DNA from 4 places in the Lelliottia sp. GFLA7 genome. Region 1 is predicted to be linked to each of the others. Evidence: predicted binding sites of a transcription regulator. Region 1 holds the regulator's gene; each other region holds the start of a gene.
The links. The regulator Fur, encoded in region 1, represses iron uptake genes when iron is present. The targets are predictions, from matches to a motif close to ATAATAATGAGAACNACTATCAA.
Positions count from the first base shown of each region.

Region 2: a site for Fur is predicted at 2,512-2,534, ahead of bfd (bacterioferritin-associated ferredoxin). Genes of this name have one in related genera too.
Region 3: a site for Fur is predicted at 3,013-3,035, ahead of sufA (Fe-S cluster assembly scaffold SufA). Genes of this name have one in related genera too.
Region 4: a site for Fur is predicted at 3,010-3,032, ahead of feoA (ferrous iron transporter A). Genes of this name have one in related genera too.

Region 1 is NZ_JBWLAQ010000001.1:785,907-791,226, forward strand. Features, by position in the region: gene seqA (replication initiation negative regulator SeqA) at 1-174, opposite strand, end outside; gene ybfF (esterase) at 358-1,131, shown strand; gene ybfE (LexA regulated protein) at 1,260-1,547, shown strand; gene fldA (flavodoxin FldA) at 1,705-2,235, shown strand; gene fur (ferric iron uptake transcriptional regulator) at 2,527-2,973, shown strand; gene chiQ (ChiQ/YbfN family lipoprotein) at 3,100-3,429, opposite strand; gene chiP (chitoporin ChiP) at 3,484-4,881, opposite strand.
Region 2 is NZ_JBWLAQ010000008.1:82,466-87,785, reverse strand. Features, by position in the region: gene rplC (50S ribosomal protein L3) at 1-550, opposite strand, end outside; gene rpsJ (30S ribosomal protein S10) at 583-894, opposite strand; gene AC07RN_RS18130 (prepilin peptidase) at 1,277-1,750, shown strand; gene bfr (bacterioferritin) at 1,734-2,210, opposite strand; gene bfd (bacterioferritin-associated ferredoxin) at 2,283-2,477, opposite strand; gene tuf (elongation factor Tu) at 2,668-3,852, opposite strand; gene fusA (elongation factor G) at 3,920-5,320, opposite strand, start outside.
Region 3 is NZ_JBWLAQ010000001.1:221,988-227,307, forward strand. Features, by position in the region: gene sufD (Fe-S cluster assembly protein SufD) at 1-370, opposite strand, end outside; gene sufC (Fe-S cluster assembly ATPase SufC) at 345-1,091, opposite strand; gene sufB (Fe-S cluster assembly protein SufB) at 1,108-2,595, opposite strand; gene sufA (Fe-S cluster assembly scaffold SufA) at 2,604-2,972, opposite strand; gene AC07RN_RS01125 (ElaB/YgaM/YqjD family protein) at 3,344-3,616, shown strand; gene AC07RN_RS01130 (MerR family transcriptional regulator) at 3,647-4,384, opposite strand; gene AC07RN_RS01135 (diguanylate phosphodiesterase) at 4,571-5,320, opposite strand, start outside.
Region 4 is NZ_JBWLAQ010000008.1:16,773-22,092, reverse strand. Features, by position in the region: gene greB (transcription elongation factor GreB) at 1-381, shown strand, start outside; gene AC07RN_RS17795 (Tex family protein) at 469-2,799, shown strand; gene feoA (ferrous iron transporter A) at 3,074-3,301, shown strand; gene feoB (Fe(2+) transporter permease subunit FeoB) at 3,332-5,320, shown strand, end outside.

The DNA.
Region 1 (5,320 bases):
TGCTTCCGCCACGACGTTCGACGCGCGAACCTCTTTTGAAACCGGAGTTGCAGGCTGTGAAGCGGCAGAAAATTTCAGCATGCGACGTAAAATGTCGGACGCACTCTCGCCAATATGTCGCGTGTGGCTGGCAATATACGCATAGAGCTCATCATCAACTTCGATTGTTTTCATCTTAATCCAGTGCAATATCTTATCTGAATACAAGTCGTTGGGATTATAGGGGCTAATCCCAACCGCGGATAGGGTCAAGCCAGGGTGGCGGCAAAAGTCAGAATAAACTGGATCCTTGCAGCCGGGCGGCAGAATGGTCAACATAATACCCTAACCTGACATACGTAAAAAAAGAACTTTGCCATGAAATTGAATAGCCGAGCGCAATCTGCACAATCGCCGAACAATAATTCTCCCATCGTACTGGTTCACGGCCTTTTTGGCAGCCTTGATAATTTGGGCGTGCTGGCGCGCGATCTGGTTACCGATCACGATATTTTGCAGGTCGATATGCGCAACCACGGTATTTCAGCCCGCGATCCGGAGATGACTTATGCGGCGATGGCCCAGGATCTGCTGGATACGCTTGATGCGAATAACATCGAAAAAGCGACGCTGATTGGGCATTCAATGGGCGGTAAAGCGGTGATGGCCCTGACGGCCATTGCGCCAGAGCGCATCAACCAGCTGGTGGTGATTGACGTGGCGCCCGTGGATTACGATGTTCGTCGCCACGATGAAATCTTTGCGGCGATCAACGCTGTCACTGAAGCGGGCGCTGCAACCCGCCAGCAGGCGGCGGCGATTATGCGCGGGCAGTTAGATGAAGAAGGCGTGGTGCAATTTCTGCTGAAGTCGTTCGTCGAGGGCGCGTGGCGATTTAACGTGCCGGTGCTGTGGGATCAGTACGATAACATTGTCGGCTGGCAGCCGGTTCCCGCCTGGCAGTCCCCTACGCTCTTTATTCGCGGCGGTAATTCACCGTATGTCACCGAAGCCTATCGCGATGCGCTGCTGGCGCAATTCCCGCAGGCGCGTGCGCATGTGATTGCCGGTGCGGGCCACTGGGTTCACGCCGAAAAACCGGAAGCGGTGCTGCGCGCCATCCGTCGTTATCTCTCTGAGAACGCGATTTGATTAAAATGTCAGCGACTGGACGCCTGTTGGCCTCCAGTCGTTGGCGTGCTGATATCAGTAATGTATGATGTCGCGCTCATCGCCCCGGCAATAGCAGGGCCGCTCGTTTTCCCCGAATTATCTGAATCATGGCCAAAGAACAAACGGACCGTACGACATTAGATCTGTTCGCGACTGAACGTCGACCGGGACGACCTAAAACCAATCCGCTTTCGCGCGATGAACAGTTGCGCATCAATAAGCGCAACCAGCTTAAACGCGACAAAAGTCGTGGGCTTAAACGCGTCGAGTTAAAACTCAATGCGGACGCCGTCGATGCCCTAAGCGAACTGGCTGAGGCCCGTGAAATCAGCCGCAGCGAGCTGATCGAAGAGATGCTTATGCTGCAACTGCAGGCATTGCGCCATTCTCAGTAAAAGTCTGAAAAACCACCCTTACCCCACTTTCATGTAGCACAGAGTGCAGTCCCGCGTGATAGCTGTTTCCGCTGACTTCTCTGTTCTGCTATGATTGCCCTTATCCGTGGACAATTTGTGCCACCATACCATTAAGTTTCAAGAGGTTATTTTACTCATGGCAATCATCGGCATTTTCTTCGGCAGCGATACCGGTAATACCGAAAACATCGCAAAAAACATTCAAAAACAGCTTGGTAAAGACGTTGCCGACGTCCATGACATTGCGAAGAGCAGCAAAGAAGATCTCGAAGGCTACGATATTCTGCTGCTGGGCATTCCTACCTGGTACTACGGCGAAGCGCAGTGTGACTGGGATGATTTTTTCCCAACGCTGGAAGAAGTCGACTTCAACGGTAAGCTGGTCGCGCTGTTCGGCTGCGGTGACCAGGAAGATTACGCAGAGTACTTCTGTGATGCGCTGGGCACCATCCGCGACATCATCGAACCGCGCGGCGCGGCGATTGTCGGTCATTGGCCAACGGCGGGTTACCACTTTGAAGCGTCTAAAGGCCTGGCGGATGACGATCACTTTGTGGGCCTGGCGATTGACGAAGACCGTCAACCAGAACTCACCGCAGAACGCGTAAACCAATGGGTTAAGCAGATCCGCGAAGAACTTCACCTCGACGATATCCTGAATGCCTGATTGATCGTGCGGCGCTGCAAAACTGTTGCGCCGCATTGATAGGTATTTCCAATTAAAATAATTGCTACAAATTTTTAACTTTTGCTTTCAGACCTGTACAATATCCCAGGTTAAAGTGGATGCCTTCGCTCAACTTTGTTGGCGATACCACGTTTTTATAAGCATACTTTGCTTGAGACTTGCAGTTTTCATTTAAGCATGGCAGTTCTATAATGAAACGCATTATCCCAAGTGCATTTTCTGTCACTTCTTCTTTAGAAGTGAATCGTTTAGCAACAGGACAGATTCCGCATGACTGACAACAATACCGCATTAAAGAAGGCTGGCCTGAAAGTGACGCTTCCTCGTTTAAAAATCCTGGAAGTACTGCAAGGGCCGGACAATCACCATGTCAGTGCGGAAGACTTGTATAAACGTCTGATCGACATGGGCGAAGAGATTGGCCTGGCGACCGTTTATCGCGTTCTGAACCAATTTGATGACGCCGGGATTGTCACCCGTCATAATTTTGAAGGCGGTAAATCCGTTTTTGAACTGACACAACAGCATCACCACGATCACCTCATTTGCCTGGATTGCGGCAAGGTGATTGAGTTTAGCGATGAATCTATCGAATCTCGTCAGCGTGAGATTGCCACTCGTCATGGTATCCGTCTGACCAACCACAGCCTGTACCTCTACGGTCACTGTGCAGAAGGCGATTGCCGCGAAAACGATCACGCGCACGACACCAAATAATCGTATTTCATACTCTGAGCCAACCTAACGGTTGGCTTTTTTTTGCCTGCTATAAATGAAAAAGCCCGGTTGCGCTTCATCCTGCGAATTTCAGGATGAAGCACAACCGGGCGTGGCAAAAGAAGATTACTTGCTGTTGTTGCTGCGGATCTCCTGCCAGATCTTGTCACAACGCTTTGCCACTTCCTGATCGTTACCGGTTTGACGCGCCTGAATACAGGCCTGGTAATCCAGCACCCGCACATTTTCCTGCGTCGCAAACTGCTCGTGCGCTTTCTCTTTTTTCAGCACAGTCAGCACGCTCTGACAGGCCTGGATTTTGTCTGGCGATCCTTCGGCGGTGTTAATACAGGCGCTGTACGCCTCTTTCAGTCGTGAGTCTTCTTTTGGTGCCTGAGGCTGTGCGCAGGCGACCAGCCCCGATGCGAGCACCGCGACGATAATCAATTTTTTCAGCATTTCAGTCTCCATTCCGGCGGGATGGGGGGAATCACCCCGCCGGCGCGTTCATCAGAAAATGGTGAATGGCGCGATGACCATGAATTTCACGTCACGCTCATCCTGGAAGATGTTGCCGTAACCGCCCGAGTAGCTTGGAATATCGGAGTGGTTGTCGTACTGGGTGAAGTGCAGTTTGAACATCGTGCCCTTCGCGCGACCCTCCTGGAGGGTGTAGATCGCATCGAGGCTATATGAGGACTCTTTCAGGCGATAGTTCGGGTCATAGTAAGCGTCCGGCGTAGCCATATCTGCAGGTTTTGCGTCCCATGCATACGCGTAAGATGCGCCAACCGCCCAGCCCGGCAGATTCCAGTTTTTCAGGTCATACATGGCGCCGAAGAATACAGCTTTCTCACCATCGGCGTTGAAATCCGAACGGTTATCCCACCAGATATCCAGGCGACCATTTGATGACGCGTAGGTCGGTGTCATACGCTGCAAGAAGTAGCCCTGCTGGCCTTCGGCCTTCACGTATGTTCCTTCCAGACGCAAATCAACTTGCCCGACTTTGTAGCCGAAGGTCAATGCTTGCAGCCATGCCGTGCCGTTATACAGATCGTTCACGCTGCCATCGCTGACTTTGTCACGCGTGCCGTAGAACTGATAGCTGGTGGACAGCGGGCCGCCGACGATATCGAATTTATAGCTGGCTTTGGCGAAGTATTGATCCACGTATCCTTCTGCCTGACCAAAAGCCGCTTCCAGCACTAAATCGTTTTTAAAGTCATATTTCGCCCCTAACGAGTGGAGGTATTCGACTTTGGTTTTCTTGTCATTCTGATAGAACTTATCCATCTCCAGATGCCACGGGGCTTTATATTCGTTGGTCCACATGTAGGAGAAACTCAACGCGCCCGCATCACCGTAGTCAAAGTTTGCCCCGGCTTCGGCACCCTGATATGTACCAGGCATAAAGCTCCAGTGTGGGGCTAGCAGCGTCTGACCGGTTGGCTGAATATACCCGCCGCGAGCCCAAACCGGGCCGTATTTGAACTTAGCGGCCGCTTTATAGAGGCTTATTCCGCTCTTATCACCCGACCAGTCTTCTTTGTAGGCTTTGTTACTCGAGGAGAACGCGATTTCGTTCGGGTGCGCGCTGTCGCCATTTTCTGCCATCTCAATGGCAGTGAACGCCGCAATGTCCAACCCGAACATGTCCGCAGCATAACCTGACTGGAAATCGAGGTTGGCGTTCCAGGTGGAATGGGACAAGTTGGTTTTGTATTTGTCTTCGGTAACATCTTTACGGTCACGTTCACGTTGCCAGTAATAGATACCGCCCGTGAGCGTGGAATCATCGATAAAGCCTGCTGCCTGAGCCTGCGGTGAAGCGATAAAGCCAGACATTGCTGTCACACCGGCAATAGCCAGCGCCAGCGCACTACGTTTGCCACTGAACGTACGCATAGTTGTTCCTCTTTGACGAATTAAAGCGCCTTAAACGGCGAAAAATCTAAAAAGACCAAACGGTCAGGGGTAGTTATAAATACCCTCGAATTAACTACCGTCTTTAGACTATTTTTCGCGACGCGAATTATCAATGCTTTTCAGTGGGCAAAATGCAGGATTATGACGAAGTGCACATAATTGGTAGTGATTTGTAACATATAGGTCAGGAAGGGTTTTTACATTAAAAAATCAACTAAATTCAATCACTAATAATTATTGATAGCGATTACATCGTTTTATTTTACTCTCCTCATGCGCATCAAATTTTATTTAATAAAATAAGTAGCAGCTCATTGACCTCAATGTTAAACGTCTCTTTTTCGATGAAATACTAACAGCCTGATCGACAAGCAAAAAAAACGCCGCAATATGCGGCGTTTGTCTCTCATTGACCTGG
Region 2 (5,320 bases), on a different contig from region 1:
GCTCAGCGTCAACACGCACTACATCCAGGCTCTGGACAGTTACGCGTTCGTTGCCCATCTGACCTGCCATCTTCTTGCCTTTGAACACTTTGCCCGGAGTCTGGTTCTGACCGATAGAACCCGGAACGCGGTGAGACAAGGAGTTACCGTGCGTGGCATCCTGAGTACGGAAGTTCCAGCGCTTAACGGTACCAGCAAAACCTTTACCTTTAGAGGTACCGGTTACGTCAACTTTTTTAACTTCAGCAAACAGCTCAACGCTAATGTCCTGACCTACGGTGAACTCTTCGCCTTCAGCAAGACGGAATTCCCACAGACCACGGCCAGCTTCAACGCCAGCTTTAGCGAAGTGACCAGCTTCCGGCTTAGTTACACGACTTGCTTTTTTAGAGCCAGTGGTAACCTGAACTGCACGGTAGCCATCGTTAGCCAGGTCTTTAACCTGAGTAACGCGGTTTGCTTCAACTTCGATAACGGTTACTGGGATAGATACGCCATCTTCAGTGAAGATGCGGGTCATTCCCACTTTTTTACCGACTAAACCAATCATTGTTTCAACCTCTCAATCGCTCGATGACCTGATTAACCCAGGCTGATCTGCACGTCTACACCGGCAGCCAGGTCCAGACGCATCAGAGCATCAACGGTTTTTTCAGTTGGCTCAACGATGTCAACCAGACGCTTGTGAGTGCGAATTTCATACTGATCACGCGCGTCTTTGTTGACGTGCGGAGATATCAGAATGGTAAAGCGCTCTTTGCGGGTCGGCAGCGGGATCGGACCACGGACTTGCGCACCAGTGCGCTTAGCAGTCTCGACGATTTCCGCGGTTGATTGATCGATTAGACGATGATCAAACGCTTTAAGGCGGATACGGATTCTTTGGTTCTGCATGAGACCAGAGCTCCAATTATTTTATAAGCGAAAATGATTACTACCCATACCCATTACGATTGATGGGTGAGTGTAACCGTTCTTACGTAGCCCCCCAATTGGGGACATTGTTAGGCAACAAAAAACTGTTACCCAGGTTCATATTGAACCAGCTGTCAATTACGACAAGCCCGCGCATTATACGTAAAATACGACATAACGCAAGTGCAGTTTAGAAAACAACCTTACAGCCATAATTTGCGAGGCGGGTCGAAATCCCCAAGTACCGCTCAGATGTTTCACTGATTCGTTGGAATGCTCTACGCAACGGCTGGTTTTACTGTTTGTTCATAAGTACGCGAAGAAAGAGGATATCGCAGCGATTACTTTAGAGGTTTCAATCATGTTTGCTGCGTTTCCCTTTCTAGTTATCTATGCAACGTTGACCTACTTTCTCATTCGCGAGGACATACGTTTCGGTCTGTTACCGGACAAATACGTCTGCCCGCTACTCTGGTCAGGTCTTCTGTTTCATCTCATCAATGATCGTGTATTTCTGACCAGTGCTGTCGGGGGGGCCATAGTGGGTTACATTGGCTTTGCGTGTTTATATTGGGGTTTTTATCTGATGTATAAACGCGAGGGACTTGGATATGGGGATGTAAAGTATCTTGCTGCCTTAGGGGCGTGGCACGGCTGGTATGTTTTACCTGCTTTGACACTTGTTGCCGCGCTGCTTGGCGCGACCTATGTCGTGATCATGGTTCTTTTGAAACCTGGGATGCAGATACACAAAAACCCGCTACCGTTTGGACCTTTCATGGCGGCAGCAGGTTTATTAACGGGTTGGCAAAGTTTAATCACCCTTCCACTTTGATCTGTGATTGAAGGTAATTTTGCAAACCAATTTTTCCAATCAGATCCAGCTCGGTCTCCAACCAGTCAATATGGCCCTCTTCGTCTGCCAGGATCTTAATCATCATATCGCGGCTAACATAGTCATGGACGCTATCAGCATAAGCGATAGCTTCCCGGAGATCTTTTGCACCCTCAAGTTCAAGCGTTAGATCCGAACGAAGCATCTCTTCAACGTCTTCACCGATGCCAAGTTTGCCGAGATCCTGCAGGTTAGGAATGCCTTCAAGAAAGAGAATACGCTCGATGTATTGATCAGCGTGTTTCATTTCGTCGATGGATTCATGATATTCAACATCGTTGAGGCGCGTCAGTCCCCAGTTCTTGAACATTCTTGCATGAAGAAAATACTGGTTGATCGCGACAAGCTCATTTCCCAATAATTTATTGAGATAGCTTATGATTTTAACATCACCTTTCATTATATAGTCCCTCCGCTTCCACTTATTGAAGCGTAGATGGGGCTACAGGGATGTCAAAAAAAAGATAGAGCCTTAGGCGATCTCTTTGTATTCCGGGATCTGCGTCAATTCGTCCTGCATAATCTCACGCGCCGCGCGTACACACTTACCGCATTGATTTCCTACCGGAACAAATTTACGAAGCTGTTGGAAAGACTGAGGATGAAACTGTCGAACGGCTTGACGTATTTTTTTGTCACTCACGCCATTACACAAACAAACGTACATAGAAACTCCCGTTCAATTTATGCACAAAGTGTAAGTGAGAATAATTATGATTACAATAGCACATGCGTCAGGACAGGCGTTATGAGGAGGCAAAAAATGCGAAAAAATGTGACAAGCCATAAACGAAAGATAGCAAAAAGGGCATCTATTGATGCCCTTTAAATACGCATTGCTTAAATTTTATCAGCGATTAGCTGATAACTTTAGCTACAACGCCAGCGCCTACAGTACGGCCGCCTTCACGGATTGCGAAACGCAGACCGTCATCCATCGCGATTGGGTGGATCAGGGTAACAACCATCTGAATGTTGTCGCCAGGCATTACCATCTCTACGCCTTCTGGCAGTTCGATGGTGCCGGTCACGTCAGTTGTACGGAAGTAGAACTGTGGACGGTAGCCTTTGAAGAACGGAGTATGACGGCCGCCTTCATCTTTGGACAGAATATAAACTTCAGATTCGAATTTGGTGTGCGGCTTGATTGAGCCTGGCTTAGCCAGTACCTGACCACGTTCGATTTCTTCACGTTTGATACCACGCAGCAGAACACCAACGTTCTCACCAGCACGGCCTTCGTCCAGCAGTTTGCGGAACATTTCAACGCCAGTACAGGTAGACTTAGCAGTCTCTTTGATACCAACGATTTCAACTTCTTCGCCAACTTTGACGATACCGCGCTCTACACGACCGGTTACAACAGTACCACGGCCGGAGATGGAGAATACGTCTTCGATTGGCAGCAGGAATGGCTTGTCGATAGCACGTTCTGGTTCCGGGATGTAAGAATCCAGGTAGCCAGCCAGTTCAACGATTTTAGCTTCCCACTCTGCTTCGCCTTCCAGCGCTTTCAGAGCAGAACCACGGATGATTGGAGTATCATCACCTGGGAAATCGTACTGAGACAGAAGTTCACGCACTTCCATTTCGACCAGTTCCAGCAGCTCTTCGTCATCAACCATGTCGCATTTGTTCAGGAACACGATGATGTACGGAACGCCTACCTGACGACCCAGCAGGATGTGCTCACGCGTCTGTGGCATAGGGCCATCAGTTGCAGCAACAACCAGGATCGCGCCATCCATCTGAGCAGCACCGGTGATCATGTTTTTAACATAGTCGGCGTGGCCCGGGCAGTCTACGTGTGCGTAGTGGCGGGACGGGGTGTCATATTCAACGTGGGAAGTGTTGATGGTGATACCACGAGCTTTTTCTTCTGGTGCGTTATCGATCTGATCGAATGCACGAGCAGAACCACCGTAGGTTTTCGCCAGAACGGTAGTGATTGCAGCAGTCAGCGTTGTTTTACCATGGTCAACGTGGCCGATAGTACCGACGTTAACGTGCGGTTTTGTACGTTCAAATTTTTCTTTAGACACGGCTATATTCCTTACTATAGTGCCCCCTCACCGAGAGGGCACGGGATTTTGGTTTTTAACCTATGGCTTATTTGCCACGGGCTTCGATTACGGCCTGAGCAACGTTGTTCGGCGCGTCATCATACTTCAGGAACTCCATGGAGTAAGAAGCACGACCTTTAGTCAGTGAGCGCAGCTGAGTTGCGTATCCGAACATTTCAGACAACGGTACTTCAGCATGAATCTGAACGCCAGTAGCGTTAGATTCCTGACCTTTCAGCTGGCCACGACGACGGCTAAGGTCACCGATAACGTCACCAGTGTTCTCTTCTGGAGTTTCTACTTCAACCTTCATGATTGGTTCAAGCAGAACTGGTTTCGCTTTCTTAAAGCCATCTTTGAAGGCAATAGAAGCGGCCAGTTTAAACGCCAGCTCGGAGGAGTCAACGTCGTGGTAAGAACCGAAGTGCAGACGCACGCCGAGATCTACTACTGGGTAACCCGCCAGAGGACCAGACTTCAGCTGTTCCTGAATACCTTTATCAACGGCAGGGATGTATTCACCAGGAATCACACCACCTTTGATGTCGTTGATGAACTCATAACCTTTCGGATTAGAGCCCGGCTCCAGTGGGTACATGTCGATAACAACATGACCAAACTGACCACGACCACCAGACTGCTTAGCGTGTTTACCTTCAACATCGGTAACTTTCGCACGAATCGCTTCGCGGTAAGCAACCTGAGGTTTACCCACGTTAGCTTCAACGTTGAATTCACGCTTCATACGGTCAACGATGATGTCGAGGTGCAGTTCACCCATACCAGCGATGATAGTCTGGTTAGATTCTTCATCAGTCCATACGCGGAATGATGGATCTTCTTTAGCCAGACGACCCAGAGCCAGACCCATTTTTTCCTGGTCAGCTTTGGTTTTCGGTTCTACAGCGATAGAAATTACCGGTTCAGGGAATTCCATACGCTCCAGAATGATCACGTGGTCCGGATCACAGATGGTGTCACCCGTGGTCACGTCTTTCAGGCCGATTGCCGCAGCAATGTCACCTGCACGAACTTCTTTGATCTCTTCACGCTTGTTAGCATGCATCTGAACGATACGACCAAAGCGCTCACGTGCCGATTTCACTGGGTTGTATACGGTATCACCAGAGTTAACCACGCCAGAGTACACGCGGAAGAACGTCAGGTTACCCACGAATGGGTCGGTAGCGATTTTGAATGCCAGTGCAGCAAACGGCTCATCATCAGTAGCATGACGTTCAGCCGGAGTGTCTTTACCGTCGTCCAACATACCGTTAATTGCAGGTACGTCAGTTGGTGCTGGCAGGTAATCAATTACCGCATCCAGCATTGCCTGAACGCCTTTGTTCTTGAACGCAGAACCGCAAGTCACGAGAATGATCTCGTTGCTCAGTACGCGTGCACGCAGCGCAGTTTTGATCTCTTCTTCGGTCAGCTCTTCACCGCC
Region 3 (5,320 bases), 560 kb from region 1:
CCGGCTGCACGGGTGCGGGCAAGGCCTGACGATTGTCGTTAATCTCGACGTCAAAACCGCTGTCTTCGATGCTGTCGCTGAGATCGGCGTTATAGCGTCCATCGACAAACACCAGACGCACGGCGTCAATGTTCAGCGCCAGCGCATCGCGCTGAGCCGGGCTGACATCCGCCAGCCGCGTGACAAACTGGCTGTTCAGCAAGCCGTCCAGCGGGGTGTATTTCCAGTTTTCGTGTTTACGCGTCGGCAGGCCCAGACGCAGCATATGTTGCAGATGCTGCTGCGCATATTCAGAGCGCGTGTCGCCCTGCTCTTCAAACAGGCGATGCCACTGTTGCAGCGCGTTATTGCTGTTCGGTAAGCCAGCCATAGCCCTGCTCCTCCAGTTGTTTGACCAGAGTAAAATCACCGGATTTCACAATACGCCCCTGGTACAGCACATGGACGTGATCCGGTTGGATATAGTCCAGAATGCGCTGGTAGTGGGTGACGATAATGAACGAGCGTTTGCCGTCGCGCAGCGAATTCACGCCGTCAGCGACAATTTTTAGCGCATCAATGTCCAGCCCGGAGTCGGTTTCATCCAGAATGCACAGCTCAGGTTCAAGCACCGCCATCTGCAGGATATCGTTACGTTTTTTCTCACCGCCGGAGAAACCGACGTTCACTGAGCGGGTCAACAGATCTTCCGGCATTTTCAGCAGTTTGATCTTCTCTTCCATCAGATCCTGAAAATCAAAACGATCCAGTTCTTCTTCGCCGCGGTATTTTCGCACCGCATTAAGAGAGGTTTGCAGGAAGAACTGGTTGCTGACGCCAGGGATTTCAACCGGGTACTGGAAAGCCATAAAAATGCCTTCGCCTGCGCGGTCTTCCGGTGACAGCTCCAGCAAGTCTTTGCCTTTGAATTCAACCGTTCCGCCGACGACTTCATAGTCTTCACGTCCGGCCAGCGTGGCCGACAGCGTGCTTTTACCGGAACCATTCGGGCCCATAATGGCATGCACTTCTCCTGGGCGAACCTCGATATTCAGCCCGCGCAGGATAGCTTTATCTTCCACACTGACCTGTAAATCTTTAATGCTTAACATGTGCTTTCCTTAATCCTTAACCGACGCTGTGTTCGAGGCTGATTGCCAACAGTTTTTGGGCTTCCACGGCGAACTCCAGCGGCAGTTCAGAGAACACGTCCTTACAGAAGCCGTTCACAATCATCGAAATGGCGTCTTCTTCGCTGATCCCACGTTGCAGGCAGTAAAAGAGCTGATCTTCCCCGATGCGCGAGGTGGTGGCTTCATGTTCAAGCTGAGCCGTATTGTTCCGGCATTCCACATACGGGAAGGTGTGCGCGCCGCAGTCGGTGCCAATCAGCATCGAGTCGCATTGTGTGAAATTGCGTGCGTTGGTGGCCGTCGGCATAATTTTCACCAGGCCGCGATAGCTGTTCTGGCTGTGCCCGGCGGAGATCCCTTTAGAGATGATCGTCGATTTGGTGTTTTTGCCGATGTGAATCATCTTGGTGCCAGTGTCGGCCTGCTGATGGCCGCTGGTCAGCGCCACGGAGTAGAACTCGCCGATGGAGTTATCGCCGCGCAAAATGCAGCTCGGGTATTTCCAGGTAATGGCTGAGCCGGTTTCCGACTGCGTCCAGGACATCTTGCTGTTTTCACCTTCGCACAGGGCGCGTTTGGTGACGAAATTCAAAATACCGCCGGTATTGCCATCGCCAGGGAACCAGTTCTGCACGGTCGAATATTTTACTTCCGCATCTTTATGGATGATCACTTCTACGACGGCTGCGTGCAGCTGGTAGCTGTCGCGCACGGGCGCAGAACACCCTTCGATGTAACTGACATAACTGCCTTCGTCGGCCACCAGAATGGTACGTTCGAACTGTCCAGTTTTTTCGGCGTTAATACGGAAATAGGTCGACAACTCCATTGGGCAACGCACGCCTTTCGGGATGTAAATAAACGTCCCGTCAGAGGCCACGGCGGCATTAAGCGCGGCAAAGAAATTATCGTTACTCGGCACAACGGTGCCGATGTACTTTTTCACCAGATCCGGGTGATCGTGGATCGCTTCGCCGAATGAACAGAAGATGATGCCCTGTTCCGCCAGCTTGCCGCGATAGGTGGTGGCGACAGACACCGAGTCAAAAATCGCATCGACCGCCACTTCACGTCCTTCGCGGACCGGCACGCCGAGCTGTTCGAACGCCTCTTCCACCTCTTTACTCAGATAGCTGTTTTCCCCGGTCTGCTGCACAGCGCCTGGCTGCGAGGCGCAGGTATCATCACAGCTCCCGCAGGACGGTGCGGAGTAATAGCTGTAATCCTGATAGTCCAGATGTTTATAGTGCGCCTTCAGCCAGTGCGGCTCTTCCATCTCCAGCCATGCGCGAAATGCGTTCAGGCGAAACTCGAGCATCCACTCTGGCTCGTTACGCTTTGCCGAGATCGCCCGCACGACATCTTCGTTAATGCCTTTTGCGAGCTCATCAGTTTGTAGCTGAGTGAAGAACCCCTCTTTGTAATTGAGGTGCCCGCCGCTCCAGGTGTTAACATCGTCAGTTGCTTCAGTATTACGAGACATAGTACCGCCTATACCCCAAAGCTTTCGCCGCAGCCGCATTCGTTCTGGGCTTTCGGGTTATTAAATTTGAATAACTGGTTTAAGCCTTCGCGCACGTAATCGACTTCTGTTCCGTCGATAAACGGCATGGCCTGGAGGGCGACAAACAGCTTCGCGCCGTCCGTTTCGAACACCAGATCGTCTTTCTCAGGCTCGGTGACCGTCCCTAGCACGTAGCCAAAGCCCGCGCAGCCGGTCTGTTTCACGCCTAAACGCAAACCCACTATTTCCGGTTTTTTATCGATTAATTCGTGAATCTGCGCCGCTGCTGTTGGCGTCAGCGTCAATCCACGCCAGGCGAAATCAGCAGGGTTAAAGGTTTCTGAATGCAGTTCCATAGGTCCACCTCATCTATTGAGCCACTACGGGCATAACACCATGTTAGTGATAACGATTATCACTTCAACCCCCTGACAGCAGGGGCTTTCGGCTTAATCGCCCTTTTTGGCTACTTTACTTAAGCATAGACCCTGCCGCGCCAGGCAGGAGCGTTGGTTAAAATAATCCAATACATTGATAAATAATGGATTAGCAAAAGCTAATCGGTGCAACGGGTTACGCCGTAGAAGATGTATAGATAATGCCTATTTTTAAAATAGACAGCGCAGAATTTCCAGGAAAATACTGAAACAGGGCGAAAATGGCGCGCTGCGCGAGCGAATTGGCCGTCAGACGCTAGACTTTAGGAGACACCAAAAGGAGATTACCTATGTCATCACATGATTTTGAGAATGAAGCCGATCGCTTGGCGAATAAAGCCTTTAACAAAGCTGACGAACTTGCTGGAGAAGCACAATCCCAGTTTGGCGCTGCGGTTGACTCACCTAAACATCAGCTTAAAGGTGCAGCACGAAAATATGCCGCCAAAGCGTCGGATGTTGCAGATGATGTGTCTGAAAGAGTGCGTGATAATCCGTTGACCGGATTGATGGCCGCAGGTGCCATTGGCCTGATTATTGGCCTGTTGGTGGGGCGTAAATAAGACATTCACTCTGGCCCGCAAGGGCCTTTTTTACAATCCTGCTTCGTGGAACGACACCGCAAAACCCTGCTCTCGCCAGTGATCCAGCTGCTCCTGCTGACGTGCTGTAGCGGCTTTACCCGTCCAGACAAAAATCTTTTGCCCCGGGAACAGTTCCGGACGTGGGGAATCAATCGGCTCTGCTAACACGTCAATATGCCAGCCCTTATGAGAAAGCCGGGCAGCCTCAAGCCACAAACGCGTGCGGTCTTCACATTCCCAACCGATTAACAGCGCGTCTTTTCCTGACTTTTTACGTGATTCCGCCAGGGAAGCCGCCGCAACCTCAATGAGCACACCGTCTAACAGACTTGCCATGTGGCGAACCGTATTTTGATCGTGGCTCATGCGTTGGCGGACGGGAACAAGAATATTATCGATAAGGGCTTCAACGGAATGTTCGCGACGGAAGTCAGTGAGTTTGGCGCGCAATTTTGCCGGGCTGGCGTAGCGTAAAACCAGCATCATCTCTTCCTGATATGCCGTCCAGCTACTCTCAGTGACCAGTTCCTGCGCACCCAAAAGGGCTTTGACCTTACCAACCGAAACGCCGCTTTTCATCAGGCGTTTGATTTCTTCGATGCGCAGAATATCTTCTTCATCGAACTGGCGATGGCCGCCTTCGCTGCGCTGGGGTTTCAACAAACCATAGCGACGCTGCCATGCGCGCAGCGTTACTGGGTTGATTCCGCATCGTTCGGCGACTTCACCGATACTGTAATAGGCCATTAGCTCCCTCACGCTCAATACTTCCATACTAAAACTAACTAACCTTATCAGATTGTACAAATGAAATGTATAACTAAGAATCCGGTTAGCAGCAAGTGCTTGTCAAGCCTACCAGAATTAGGTTTACGCATTGTTGTACAAACTTTACGACTCGTATCATTCAGCGTGAGAGAGGTTTACCGCACATTAGATATCGAATTTCTTTTCTGGCCAGGCAATCGGCGGAATGCCTCCCAGTTTCGGACTGGCAAAAAGATGCCCCTGAAACTCGGAAATCCCAGCGGATTCAAGCCACATCCACTCCTCCGCCTTCTCAACACCCACGGCGCAAAACTGAATTTCCAGTGAGGCACAGCATTTGATAATGGCCTGAACAATCGCCTGGCGCGGACCGCTTTTATGCACATCCGCAACCAGCTCGCGATTGATTTTGATTCGGTCAGGCTGGAATTGCGCCAGCAGCAGCAAACCCGCGAAGCCGGCACCAAAGTGATCGATCGCCACGCTGATCCCGGCGCTCTTGAGCTGCCGGACCGCCCCTTTGAATTCGGTGAGTCGCGAAATGACTTCACTTTCGGTGAATTCGATAATGATTTGCTCGGGCACCAGACCATTGGCGGCGATTTCTTTCAGCAGGAAATCGACAGCATCAGGCACATTGACCAGCGTCATCGGCAGCAAATTCAGGGATAATGTCTGCCCTTCAAGGCCCAGCGCACTCGCCATCGACAGCGCGACCTGCTTACTTTTGAGATCCGACTCGTAAATCGCATTCCCGGTCAGCGACTCAAAATAGACGGCCGGTGAACCACCAGACGGCGTACGCAGCAGCGCTTCCCAGGAGACAACCTGTTGCGTCAGCGGATCAACAATGGGCTGAAACGCAAAGCTACAGTCTGCCCCTTTGGCAATCACCGGGGGCTGGCGCGATAAAGC
Region 4 (5,320 bases), on a different contig from region 1:
AAGGTGACATGGGCGGCGAGCCTCGGCGATCGCAGTGAGAACGCTGATTACCAGTATAATAAGAAACGGCTGCGTGAAATTGACCGCCGGGTGCGCTATCTCACCAAATGCCTTGAGTACCTGCGGATCGTGGATTATTCCCCTCAGCAGGAAGGAAAAGTCTTCTTTGGTGCCTGGGTTGAAATCGAAAATGACGACGGCGATACCAAGCGTTTTCGCATTGTCGGCTACGATGAAATTTTTGGTCGTAAGGATTACATCTCTATCGACTCGCCGATGGCCCGCGCGCTGCTGAAAAAGGAAGTCGGTGATTTAGCGATAGTGCAAACTCCGTCGGGCGAAGCGAGTTGGTACGTGAATGAAATTGAGTACGTAAAATAGTCCGAGAGCGCCCTCCACGACTGGCATTTTACCGTGTCAGTCCGTATAACTATCCCCCTAAATTTCGATCCTAAAGATGAAATAGCCATGATGAAAGATTCGCTCTGCCGCATTATTGCGGGTGATATTCAGGCCAGGGCCGAACAGGTAGAAGCTGCCGTTCGCCTGCTTGACGAAGGGAACACCGTGCCGTTTATCGCACGTTATCGTAAGGAAATCACCGGCGGTCTGGATGACACGCAGTTACGTAATCTGGAAACCCGTCTGGGCTACCTGCGCGAGCTGGAAGACCGTCGTCAGGCCATTCTCAAGTCCATTGGCGAACAGGGCAAACTGACCGAGGCGCTGGCGGGTGCCATCAACGGTACGATGAGCAAAACCGAGCTTGAAGACCTCTATCTGCCGTATAAACCGAAACGCCGTACTCGCGGACAGATCGCGATTGAAGCGGGCCTTGAGCCGCTGGCCGATCTGCTGTGGAACACCCCGTCGCACGATCCTGAAACGGAAGCCGCGAAATTCATCGACGCTGACAAAGGCGTAGCGGACACCAAAGCCGCCCTCGATGGCGCCCGTTATATTCTGATGGAACGCTTCGCCGAAGACGCGGCGCTACTGTCAAAAGTGCGTGATTATCTGTGGAAGAACGCGCATATCGTCGCGAAAGTTGTCAGCGGCAAAGAAGAGGACGGCGCGAAGTTCCGCGACTACTTCGATCATCACGAACCGATTTCTACCGCGCCATCGCACCGTGCGCTGGCGATGTTCCGTGGCCGTAACGAAGGCATCCTGCAGCTTTCTCTCAATGCCGATCCGCAGTTTGATGAGCCGCCGAAAGAGAGCTATTGCGAGCAGATCATTACCGACCATCTTGGCCTGCGCCTGAATAACGCGCCTGCTGATAGCTGGCGTAAAGGCGTGGTGAGCTGGACGTGGCGTATCAAAGTGCTGATGCACCTTGAAACCGAACTGATGGGCACCGTGCGCGAACGCGCTGAAGACGAAGCCATCAATGTCTTTGCCCGTAACCTGCATGACCTGCTGATGGCCGCCCCGGCGGGCCTGCGCGCCACGATGGGTCTCGATCCCGGCCTGCGTACCGGCGTGAAAGTGGCTGTCGTTGACGCCACCGGCAAACTGGTCGCCACCGACACGATTTATCCGCACACCGGTCAGGCCGCAAAAGCCGCCGTTGCCGTGGCGGCACTTTGCGAAAAACATAACGTCGAGCTGGTGGCGATTGGTAACGGTACTGCATCGCGTGAAACCGAGCGTTTCTTCCTGGACGTGCAGGAGCAGTTCCCAAAGGTTACTGCCCAGAAAGTCATTGTGAGTGAAGCAGGTGCATCGGTGTATTCCGCGTCCGAACTGGCGGCGCTCGAATTCCCGGATCTGGACGTTTCCATTCGCGGCGCTGTCTCTATTGCCCGCCGTTTACAGGATCCGCTGGCCGAGTTGGTGAAGATCGACCCGAAATCTATCGGTGTGGGTCAGTACCAGCACGACGTCAGCCAGACTCAGCTGGCGCGTAGGCTGGATGCGGTCGTGGAAGACTGCGTGAACGCCGTTGGCGTGGATCTGAACACCGCGTCCGTCGCGCTGCTCACCCGTGTGGCTGGGCTAACGCGCATGATGGCGCAAAATATCGTCTCGTGGCGTGATGAGAACGGACAGTTCCAGAATCGTCAGCAGTTACTCAAAGTCAGCCGTCTCGGGCCAAAAGCCTTTGAACAGTGCGCGGGCTTCCTGCGTATCAACCACGGCGATAACCCGCTGGACGCCTCGACGGTTCACCCGGAAACGTATCCTGTGGTGGAACGTATTTTGGCCGTCACGCAGCAAGCGCTGAAAGATCTGATGGGCAACAGCGCGGAACTGCGCAACCTGAAGGCCGTCGATTTCACCGATGAGCAATTCGGTATCCCGACCGTCACAGACATCATCAAAGAGCTGGAAAAGCCAGGCCGCGACCCGCGTCCTGAGTTTAAAACGGCGAAATTTGCTGAAGGTGTGGAGACGATGAAAGACCTGCTGCCTGGCATGGTGCTGGAAGGCGCAGTCACGAACGTCACCAACTTTGGCGCGTTTGTCGATATCGGCGTGCATCAGGACGGTCTGGTCCATATTTCGTCACTGGCAGATAAATTTGTTCAGGATCCGCATACCGTGGTGAAAGCGGGCGACATCGTGAAGGTGAAAGTGCTCGAAGTGGATATGCCCCGCAAGCGTATCGCGCTGACGATGCGTCTGGACGAGCAGCCAGGCGAAACCAACGCACGTCGTGGTAACGGCGGCGGCGCACGCGAGCAGGTACGCCCGGCGGCAAAACCGGCGCAACCGCGCGGTCGCGAAGCACAGCCTGCAGGCAACAGCGCCATGATGGATGCGCTGGCTGCGGCGATGGGGAAAAAACGTTAATTCTGCCTCTCACCCTCCTCCTGAAAAGGCGGAGGGTTATTTATTCAGTGTGGAACCGATTGCATATCCGTATTTAAACCAGCAAGTATCACTTCGTTAACAAATAAGTCATTTCCCTCTCACCTGCAAAATCATTAAATATTGAGCAAGGTCAAACTGTCCGCTAATTAATAGCCATAACAACATTACGTCACATTTTAAATATTGCTGGTAGAAACCATTCTCATTATCATTGCATCTGTTGATTATTTAACCTTCGGTGAAAGTGGTGTCTATGCAATTCACACCAGACAGTGCCTGGAAAATTACCGGTTTTTCCCGTGAAATTAGCCCGGCGTATCGTCAGAAACTGCTGTCATTAGGCATGTTGCCTGGTTCGTCCTTTCAGGTCGTTCGCATTGCGCCGTTGGGCGATCCTGTTCATATCGAAACCCGACGCGTCAATCTGGTACTGCGCAAAAAAGACCTCGCCTTATTAGAAGTCGAAGCCTTAACCCGATAAATCGCCAGTCGTTATTCCGAGTCTACAACAATGAAAAAATTAACCATTGGCTTAATTGGTAATCCTAATTCCGGCAAGACCACGTTATTTAATCAGTTTACAGGCGCTCGTCAGCGCGTGGGAAACTGGGCAGGCGTCACGGTCGAACGTAAAGAAGGTCATTTTTCAACGACAGATAATCTTGTCACGCTCGTTGATCTGCCCGGCACCTATTCATTAACCACGATTTCGTCTCAGACCTCGCTTGATGAACAAATTGCCTGCCACTACATTCTGAGCGGCGATGCGGATTTGCTGATTAACGTCGTCGACGCGTCCAATCTCGAACGTAATCTTTACCTGACGCTGCAGTTGCTTGAGCTGGGCATTCCGTGCATCGTTGCGCTAAACATGCTCGATCTGGCGGAAAAACAACAAATTCGCATCGACATCGACGCGCTTTCCGCCCGCCTCGGCTGCCCGGTTGTGCCGCTGGTATCGACCCGCGCACGGGGTATTGATGCCTTAAAGCTGGCCGTCGATCGTCACTCGCAAAATACCGATCTCGAGCTGGTGCATTACGCCAAACCGCTCTTGCAAGAAGCCGAGCATCTGGCGCAGGAAATGGCGCAGACGATGCCGGAAAAACAGCGCCGCTGGCTCGGCCTGCAAATGCTGGAAGGCGATATTTATAGCCGTCGCTACGCGGGGGATGCGGCGCAGAAGCTGGATATTTCCCTGGCGCGGCTCACTGAAAAACTTGACGATCCGGCGCTGCATATCGCCGATGCGCGCTATCAAAGTATTGCCGCGATTTGTGAAGTGGTCAGTAACACGCTGACGGCGGAACCCAGCCGTTTCACCGCAGCGGTCGATAGAATCATTCTGAACCGTTTTCTCGGTCTGCCGGTATTTCTGCTGGTGATGTATTTGATGTTCCTGCTGGCCATTAACATTGGCGGGGCGTTACAGCCGCTGTTTGATGTGGGGTCCGTAGCTATCTTTATTCACGGTCTGCAATGGGTGGGCTACACGTTACATTTCCCGGAATGGCTGACCATTTTCCTGGCTCAGGGGATTGGCGGCGGGGTGAACACTGTTCTGCCGTTGGTGCCGCAAATTGGCATGATGTATCTGTTCCTCTCTTTCCTTGAGGATTCGGGTTACATGGCCCGCGCGGCGTTCGTCATGGATCGTCTGATGCAAGCGCTGGGTTTACCGGGTAAATCCTTCGTTCCGCTGATTGTCGGCTTTGGCTGTAACGTGCCGTCGGTGATGGGCGCGCGTACGCTCGATGCACCTCGCGAACGCTTGATGACCATCATGATGGCACCGTTTATGTCTTGCGGTGCGCGCCTGGCCATCTTTGCCGTGTTTGCCGCTGCGTTCTTCGGCCAGCAAGGCGCGCTGGCGGTCTTCTCTCTTTATGTGCTCGGCATCGTCATGGCGATCCTCACGGGCCTGATGCTTAAACACACCATCATGCGCGGCGAAGCCTCACCGTTTGTGATGGAGCTACCGGTCTATCACGTTCCGCACGTGAAAAGCCTGCTGATCCAAACCTGGCAGCGCCTGAAAGGCTTTGTTTTACGTGCCGGGAAAGTGATCGTCATTGTCAGCATTTTCCTCAGCGCACTGAACAGCTTTACGCTCGAAGGTAAAGCGGCGGCTAACATCAACGATTCCGCGCTGGCCTCCGTCAGCCGTGTGATTACGCCACTGTTCAAGCCGATTGGCGTCCACGAAGACAACTGGCAAGCAACCGTGGGGTTGTTCACCGGTGCGATGGCGAAAGAGGTGGTCGTCGGTACGCTGAACACGCTCTACACGGCCGAAAACATTCAGGAACAGGAGTTCAATCCAGCGGAATTCCATCTCGGAGATGAGCTGCTCGGGGCGGTGGATGAAACCTGGCAAAGCCTGAAAGGCACCTTCAGCCTGAGCGTACTGGCCAACCCTATCGAAGCCAGCAAAGGCGACGGCGAAATGGCAACAGGCGCGATGGGCGTGATGAGCGAGAAATTTGGCAGCGCGTCGGCG